DNA from 4 places in the Bacillus nitratireducens genome. Region 4 is predicted to be linked to each of the others. Evidence: riboswitches for the same ligand, from Rfam matches in the RefSeq annotation. Region 4 holds a riboswitch; each other region holds the start of a gene.

Region 1 (2,204 bases), on a different contig from region 4:
ATGATGAAATTCGTCTGTGAGTAGAAAATTCGTAACAACACCTTCATCGCGTGAAACTGGATTCAAATCATACACGCCTGGTAAATCAATTAATGTTCCTTGCTTATCTTTTAATTTACCAACCTTCTTTTCTACTGTTACACCGCTCCAGTTCCCTACATACTCATAAGAACCAGTAAGTGCATTAAATAATGATGTTTTCCCTGTATTCGGATTCCCTAGCAAAGCAACCTTATTCACGCTAATTCCACCTTTATCATTTTCGCGTCACAATGACGAATACTAATTAACTGTCCACGACACTCCAATGTACAAGGACCTTTAAACATCGCTTTCTGTTTCAAGCGAAGTTCGCTTCCTTCCGCAAGACCGAAAGCAGCTAGTCTACGCTTTAATAACTGATCTAAAGACTGAATACTTTTTACTAACACTTTCTCACCAATTTTAATATCTACTAAGCTCATAACCTTCCCCCTCAGAAGAGAATGATAATTATTTTCAAAAAAATTATATCATACTCTATTTCAATTGGACTATACCCTTTTGCTTCATATTTATTAACATTTCGCTACAATTCTATTTCAATAATTGTCATACGGTATTCATTTGCCATTCTCATCCATTTCGCTTACAATGAACAATAGCAAATAAAGAATCTCGTTATCACAGGGGGAGCCTTACCGCTGAGAGGGAACAATTCGTTCCGACCCTTTGAACCTGTTAGTTAATGCTAACGCAGGAATTGTGCAAACGTCCGAAATACACACCTCTTTTTTTATTTACGTATTTCGTATCCTCCTATGATAATGTTCTTTTTTGTGCAACTTGGATATAGGGGGAGACAACATGCGTAACACCAATTTACAAGCGATGATCGAATCTGCTATTCTTGCAGCCTTCGCCTTGATTATCGACATTCTACCATTATCAATTAAACTTCCAACAGGCGGTTCCATCTCATTTGCTATGATTCCTATTTTTATTATCGCATACCGCTGGGGCTTCAAAAGGGCTTTCTTAGGAGGCTTAATTTGGGGGCTTTTACAAATTGTCGTAGGCGATGCTTACATTCTAACACCAGTTCAAGCATTCATTGAGTACTTCATTGCCTTTGCCTTTATCGGCTTTGCTGGTTTATTCTATCGTCCAATTCAAAAAGCACTTGCCTCAGACAACAGTAATGCAGAGCATTCAAGTTTTGGTAGTCGAAAAGATAAACCAAAACAAAACAAAGGAAAAAAAGCACTCGTTTACATTATCATTGCAACATTTGTCGGTAGCTTTGCACGCTATTTCTGTCATTTTATCGCTGGTATTATTTTCTGGGGACAATATGCACCGAAAGGACAATCAGCTGTGCTATATTCATTAATTGTAAACGGCAGTACCATGATCGGTTCTTTCATACTATGTACTGTATTACTAATTCTTTTATTTACAACTTCACCACGCTTATTCAAAAGCATCGGTGCTTATCAAATGAATACACAAAAAAAGGGCGCTTAATTAGCGCTCTTTTTTTTCATATCGTAATATCAATTAAAAATACAATAAATGCACAAAAGAAAATAAATACCATTATACTTAGCCAATTGCTATGCACGGTTCATCGACTCCTTACATAACCTCATTTTCTATTCAAATTATACTGCTCCAAAATAAAGATTAGGTAAAGATAATATGAAAATAAATTAAAAAAGCGTAGATAGTATTGTCTACGCTTTTTTCGGTAAATAGAAGTAAAATAACACACCACCTTCGGTATTCTTCACCCCATATTCAGCATCGTGCAATTCTAAAATATTCTTTGAAATTGCAAGACCAAGCCCTGTTCCACCTTGTGAGCGTTTCCTTGCCGCATCCACGCGATAAAAACGATCCCAAATTTTATCTAATTGTTCTTCTTCAATGTGAGCACCTTTATTTTCAATACATACTTTTATATGATCCTTCCCGTCTATTGTGGAAATAATAATATCTTCTTTTTTTGGTGTATAACGTATTGCATTCGTAATAAAATTCACAATTACTTGTTCAATTCTATTTTGATTCCCAATCACTTCTGCTGGACATATATGTTTGTGCACACTCAGTTCTTTTTTCTCTATCTCCGCTGAAAGCTGTTCACATATTTCTTCAATCACTCCATCGATATAGAAAGAATCCATCTTCATGTTATATGTGCCAGACTCAAATTTAGCTAA
Region 2 (2,204 bases), on a different contig from region 4:
AAATAGGCACAGTGCCAACTGGTACAGGAGCATTACGAATAATCCACTCACGTGTTGTATGAATGTTTTTACCTGTAGATAAATCCATAATCGTATCTGCACCCCAGCGAGTCGCCCACGTCATCTTCTCTACTTCTTCTGCAATAGAAGAAGATACGGCAGAGTTTCCGATATTCGCATTTACCTTCACATGGAAATTACGTCCGATAATCATCGGTTCTGCTTCCGGATGGTTAATATTCGCTGGTAAAATCGCACGACCTTCCGCGATTTCCTTACGAACAAATTCAGGCTCTACCCCTTCACGAATCGCAACATATTCCATCTCAGACGTAATAACGCCATTACGTGCATAATGCATTTGCGTAACGTTTGCACCTTGCTTTGCTCTAAGCGGCTGGCGATCCATTTGCGGGAAAACAGGTGTATGTTTCGAAGCCACTTTCACACCGTCATCCTCTGGTTTCACTTCACGTCCTTCGTATCCTTCTACATCTCTGCGCTCAACAATCCAAGAATGACGCGGCGTTGGAATCCCCTTTTCCAGCTCCACTTTATACGCAGGATCCGTATAAGGACCGCTCGTATCATACACACGGATTGGTGGATTTGGGACACCGTTCGTTTCGCTTTGTGCAATCTCGCGCATCGGTACTTTCATACCTTCACGTGGTCCATCCACATATACTTTCTTACTTCCTGGTAAACTCGATTTCAATTCAATTTGCTCAGCTGAAACAGATTGTTTCATAACTTTTGTTGCCCCCCTGTACGTGACAAGGACGAGATATGGCCAGCGTATGCCAAAATAAAAAGAGCCAGGTCCATAAAAAAACAAGGACCTGGCTCATAAAGACATAATTATGTAAAGCCGTTAACTTCCCTACGCTGGTACGAGCCAGATCAGGTCCAAAGGGTTAAGAAGTTCACGCGCTTCTCTCTCAGCCTACGCATACGTTAGGCACCCCTAGTTTATCACTGATTTAATTTTCAATACTTTCCCATCATACACGATAATCTGAAAAATGCAAAGTTTATTTCTTTTGTTGTTTATCCCGCATTAACGGGCAGTAAGACCCCCACCTCAAAATTCAGCGAAAACAAAGAAGTTAGGTGGGGCTCAACTAATAATCAGTGGGGGATGAACAAAACCCCCACTGATTAAAGTTTCACTTTATGGAATCATCCACGTTAAATAATATGCTTGAACATACGTCATAATACCAACAATAATTACGAAGAACAAACTATGCTTCACTGTAAAGCGGAATAAATCTGATTCTTTTCCAGCAAGACCAACTGCCGCACAAGCGATCGCAATCGATTGCGGAGAAATCATTTTACCTGTTACACCGCCCGTTGTATTTGCTGCAACGAGAAGCACTTCAGATACACCGACTTGCTGCGCTGTAATTGCTTGTAAATTCGAGAACAGTGCATTCGCTGACGTATCTGATCCTGTTAAGAATACACCGATCCAGCCTAGGAATGGTGAGAAGAACGGGAATAGTCCACCAGTTCCTGCAAGTGCTAACGCTAATGTAGAAGATAAACCAGAATAATTTGCGATAAATGCGAATCCTAATACGAATCCGATAGATAGAATTGGCATTTTTAGTTCGTTTAACGTTTCTTTAAATGTTACTACTGCATCTTTTGCACTCATTTTCAAAATAAAGATAGAAATGATACAAGCAATTAAAATTGCTGTTCCCGTCGCTGATAAAATATCTAATTTTAAGATTGCTTCATAAGGCGTCGGTTTATTTACAATTGGCTCTGCTTTCATTACTAAATTGTGCAAGCCTGGAACTTCAAATTTAAATACGAGAATTTCTAAAGCGCCGCCCGGAGCGAATAACGCTTTAAAGAAACTCTGGCTCCAGATGACTACCATCACAGTCAAAATAATGAACGGAGACCATGCTTTTACTACTTTTCCTACCGTTAGTTTCGGCATAGATGTCGTTGTCGTCGCCGCGGCTACTTCACTATTCGCTTCTTTAGATTGATAAATTTCTTTCGGCTGCCAAACTTTTAAGAATAGAGATAAACTCACTAAACTTACAAGTGCTGACGTAATATCAGGAAGTTCTGGTCCTAAAAATGTCGCTGTAATAAACTGTGTAATTGCAAATGAACTACCCGCTACAAATAGAGCAGGCCATGTTTGTCTTACCCCTTTAAATCCATCCATTAAAAAT
Region 3 (2,204 bases), on a different contig from region 4:
TCACCTTGAATGGTAATGAATTGACCATTTGGTAATATATCTAGAATAGAAGACTCTGTATTAGGTTCAGAGCGAACGTTTAATGCGTTTGCATTTACGATATATTGATTCTTTGATTGAACATTTTTTTTGAATAGAATTGCATCTTTTTTTATGTAGCCTGTTTTGTTGTTAACAGATACTTTATACCAATCTTGAGTTGTCTCAAGAATAGTAACCGGGCTATTAAATCGAATGTTGTCAATTATTGCACTGTCTGCATGGTTATTTTGATGTAGTGCAACGTTGTCAATTTTTACATATCCAGTTTTTACTTTAGATGGTTGCTTAGCAGCAGCTGTTTGTATATTGGATTCTCCCATAGAAGGAAGTAAAGAAGCAATTGCGATAGTAGTGGCTGTTAAAGCTGTAGCTTTCATATTCATGTAATAAAGACCTCCTCTAGTTGTATAGTTGTAATTTTATTATAGTATAAAGATATAATATATTGGTCGTATTCACATAAATGTAATATGAAATCAATAAAAATAATGTTAGAAGAGAGGTTCGTAAATAAACATTGTATATATCATTTGTGGGATCGCATTTATATTTGTTAAACACATTAATATTTAATGGATAATTAAGAAAATTAAAACAGTTGATGATGTCTTATTACAGTGTTATACTGACAGTGATAATTTTATAGTTTGCTAGGAGAGCTGGTGTTGCCAGCTGAGAGTAGGCCGTAAGCCTTTGATCCTTTTCATTACCTGATCTAGATTATGCTAGCGTAGGGAAGCAATTCGGACACTAACAATGAGTCCCCGTTTCTTTGCGTATAGAAACGGGGCTTTTTTATTTGAAAATTTCATATTGAAACCACTAGGGGTGCTTGATGTGCTGAGAGAGGAATAATCCTTAACCCTTACAGACCTGATCTAGGTAATACTAGCGAAGGGAAGTGGACAACGAATAAATGTATAATTTTATTTGCTGTAACCACTTCTTATATAGAAGTGGTTTTTTATTTAGATACATATATCGGAAGGGGAAATAGAAATGAAATTTTGCGATAGATTATTAGAAACTGTACAACCAGTTTGGGAGATGAGTCATAATCATCCGTTTGTAGTAGGTATGGGGGATGGCACGTTAGAAAAAGATAAGTTTCAGTATTATATTATTCAAGATTATTTATATTTGTTAGATTATGCAAAGCTATATGCCATCGGTGTTGTAAAGGCAACAAATCCACAAGTAATGGGGAAATTTGCTGAACAAATTGATGGAATATTAAATGGAGAAATGACGATCCATAAACAGTATGCAAAAAGACTTGGAATTTCTATAGAGGAGATAGAGTCAGCAAAACCATCTGCTAAAAATTTAGCTTATACAAATTACATGATGTCTGTATCTCAAAATGGCACACTTGCGGAATTAATAGCAGCACTTCTTCCGTGTATGTGGAGCTACTGGGAGATTGGAAAGCGTTTAAATGATATTCCTGGAGCAAGAGATCATGAGTTCTTTGGTGAGTGGATTCAAGGATATAGTTCTGAAGAATACGGTAACCTTTGTATTTGGTTAATAGATTTATTAAATGAAATGGCAGTTGGAAAGTCTGAAAAAGAGCTAGATCGATTAGAGGAGATTTTCCTATATTCCAGTCGATTTGAATATTTATTCTGGGATATGTCCTATCGTAAGGAGATGTGGGGATTTGAGGAGCAAGAACATACTACAGTTTCATAATGTTTCTTTTCATTATGATGAGAAACCAATCATCAATGAATTAAATGCTTCTATACAAGATAAAGAGTTTGTAAGTATTATCGGACCGAGTGGATGCGGGAAAAGTACTTTATTTCGCCTTATTACAGGTTTAGAAGAAGCAAGTACTGGACAGATAGAGCTGACAGAAACAAAGAGCCACCCTGTAGGGTATATGCCCCAAAAAGATATGCTCTTGCCGTGGAGGACGATTATTGAGAATGCTGCCCTGCCGCTAGAGTGCCAAGGTGTGCAGAAAAAAGAAGCGCAAGTAAAAGCGAAAGAACTGTTACATAAATTTGGGTTACAAGGATACGAGGCGAAATATCCGAAAGATTTATCTGGTGGTATGAGACAACGTGTATCTTTTATCCGAACTTTATTAACGGGCGGGGAGATATTATTGTTAGATGAACCGTTTAGCGCATTGGACGCTTTAACGAAGGCAT
Region 4 (2,204 bases):
GAAACCAATCTAAAACGACTTTTACTTTTTTATCTTTACTTGAACTTTCTTCTTTCTTCGCCGGATTACATCCTGCAACACCAACTGCTAATAATGCAGCTAATATAATTTTTAAACCTTTTTTCATTTTCTGCCGCCCTTTCTGTATATCCATGGTGCTGTTATTCTTGCCATAAATTCAACAATAAAGTACAGGCATAATGTCACCATGACGATAATCGCTGCAACACCAAATACTCGAGCCGTTAAAAAGGATTTTGTTGCTCTTGTAAGCATAACCCCTAATCCTTCACTGGCACCAAGCCATTCCCCAATAATCGCTCCCATCACACTATATGTAACAGCTATTTTTAAACCTGAGAAAAAGTACGGGAGCACTGCTGGAAATTTTACTTTCTGATAAATTTGCCACTTTGTCGCCTTCATCGTTTGTAACAACTTCAGCATATTTTTATCTACCGTTTGGAAACCTTCTAAAATGCTAAGCGCAATTGGGAAGAAACAAACAAGAATAACAACCATTACTTTTGGCAACATTCCATACCCAAACCAAATAATAAATAATGGAGCGAGCACAACGATGGGAATTGTTTGCGAAATAACAAGCAACGGATTCATTAAAATCCGAAATAAAGGGATAACATCCATAATGATAGCAATACTTGTCCCAAGTATAATTGCAAAAAACAACCCAATTATTACTTCCTGTAACGTTTGCACTGTATTCGGTAATAGTAAATCTTTCATTCCAATTAACTCTTGCACAATTGCAGACGGCTTCGGTAAAATCCACGGCTCAATTTTAAATAATGAAACAGATCCTTCCCATATAGCAATGAGAAGGATAAGCCAAATTGTTGTAATTATTTTAGATCGCTTCTGGTTTTGCATATTCATCACGGTACTTCCAAACTTTTTCGTCAATCGTTACGCCCGTACTTGGACGATAGTGAATTTTAATAGAAGTGATTACTTCTTCTGCTCCAGCATCGACGCAAGCTTGTTGCGCGCGTTTAATGACGTTAAGAAGTACATCTAATTCTCCTTCCAGCGTTGTTTCCATTGCTCCTACTTCATAACGAACTCCCGACTGTTGTACAACTTCAATTGCTTTATCAACAACGGAATACACATCTTTGTTCTTCGCTTGTGGTACTACTGAAAATGAAATTGTAACTTGTTGTGACATAATAAAATCCCCCTTACAAAATATGTTTTCAAAAAAAGAAAAGGCTTTCCTATCATGTAGGAAAGCCTTGTATACAAGTTATTCTATAATAACTTATGCTACATCACTTTAAAGTAACTCCCTACGCTGGCATTATCCAGATCAGGTTGAGGGTCGATGTATACTTACATCCTCTCAGCCAATTGGCTCCCCGGTTCTTAATTCGTTTTCATTGTAGCATGATTCATTTTATTGAACAAATAAAAGCACGTATAATCATTTCATTTAACTTTTGAATTCCCCTATTAACTCTTGTAACTCCTGTGAAAGCCAGCTTAAAGAACTGGCTAATTCAGCAATATCTTGTACAGACATTTCCTGTTCTTTCATACTTTCTTCAATATTATTACTACTATTTGCATACGTATTTGCAATAAGTGATAGTTCATTTACAACACGAACAATATTTTGGCTATTTTGCAATATATCACTTGAATTGCTAGAAACAACTCTAACTTGATTTGTAACAGATTGTGCTGATTTTGAAATTTTTTCAAAGAAAGCACCACTACTTTGAAAAAGTTTAATTCCGGATTCTACTTCTTTTGAAGCTTTTTGTATTGAAACAACAGCTTCTTCCGTTTCAACTTGCGTTTCCCCTATTAATTTAGCTATGTCTTTTGCTGATGCTTCCGTTTTCTCTGCTAATTTACGAACTTCATCGGCAACAACTGCAAATCCTCGCCCAGCTGCCCCAGCACGTGATGCTTCAATGGAAGCATTTAAAGCTAGTAAGTTCGTTTGATTTGAAATACCTGTAATTACAGTTACAATGTCACTTATTTCTTTTGACCTTGTTTCTAACGAGTAAATGATAGAAGATAAATCTTGTACTGCATTTTGGATTAAACTCATTTGATTAATGATTTGTTCAATAACACCATTTTCTTTTATTGAATGATGCTTCGTACCTTCAGACTCTTTCGCCATTTGTTTTGCAGTATTAGTTATCTCTTCCATCCTATCTTCCATTTCA

The links. Region 4 has a riboswitch for thiamine pyrophosphate ahead of Q3V31_RS23970 (MTH1187 family thiamine-binding protein). Riboswitches for the same ligand answer to the same signal wherever they lie in the genome.
Region 1: linked by a shared signal. The riboswitch ahead of thiT (energy-coupled thiamine transporter ThiT) and the one ahead of Q3V31_RS23970 (MTH1187 family thiamine-binding protein) in region 4 are both predicted to bind thiamine pyrophosphate.
Region 2: linked by a shared signal. The riboswitch ahead of thiC (phosphomethylpyrimidine synthase ThiC) and the one ahead of Q3V31_RS23970 (MTH1187 family thiamine-binding protein) in region 4 are both predicted to bind thiamine pyrophosphate.
Region 3: linked by a shared signal. The riboswitch ahead of tenA (thiaminase II) and the one ahead of Q3V31_RS23970 (MTH1187 family thiamine-binding protein) in region 4 are both predicted to bind thiamine pyrophosphate.

Annotation. Positions count from the first base shown of each region.
Region 1 covers NZ_JAUMJO010000003.1:70,926-73,129, reverse strand. The annotation lists gene feoB (ferrous iron transport protein B) at 1-240, opposite strand, end outside; gene Q3V31_RS12190 (FeoA family protein) at 237-464, opposite strand; TPP riboswitch at 659-760, shown strand; gene thiT (energy-coupled thiamine transporter ThiT) at 847-1,506, shown strand; gene Q3V31_RS12180 (sensor histidine kinase) at 1,716-2,204, opposite strand, start outside.
Region 2 covers NZ_JAUMJO010000005.1:323,987-326,190, reverse strand. The annotation lists gene thiC (phosphomethylpyrimidine synthase ThiC) at 1-751, opposite strand, end outside; TPP riboswitch at 864-979, opposite strand; gene lldP (L-lactate permease) at 1,175-2,204, opposite strand, start outside.
Region 3 covers NZ_JAUMJO010000006.1:262,049-264,252, reverse strand. The annotation lists gene Q3V31_RS23295 (SH3 domain-containing protein) at 1-425, opposite strand, end outside; TPP riboswitch at 685-796, shown strand; TPP riboswitch at 857-959, shown strand; gene tenA (thiaminase II) at 1,042-1,737, shown strand; gene Q3V31_RS23285 (ABC transporter ATP-binding protein) at 1,706-2,204, shown strand, end outside.
Region 4 covers NZ_JAUMJO010000007.1:132,617-134,820, reverse strand. The annotation lists gene Q3V31_RS23980 (ABC transporter substrate-binding protein) at 1-127, opposite strand, end outside; gene Q3V31_RS23975 (ABC transporter permease) at 124-897, opposite strand; gene Q3V31_RS23970 (MTH1187 family thiamine-binding protein) at 869-1,189, opposite strand; TPP riboswitch at 1,291-1,392, opposite strand; gene Q3V31_RS23965 (methyl-accepting chemotaxis protein) at 1,454-2,204, opposite strand, start outside.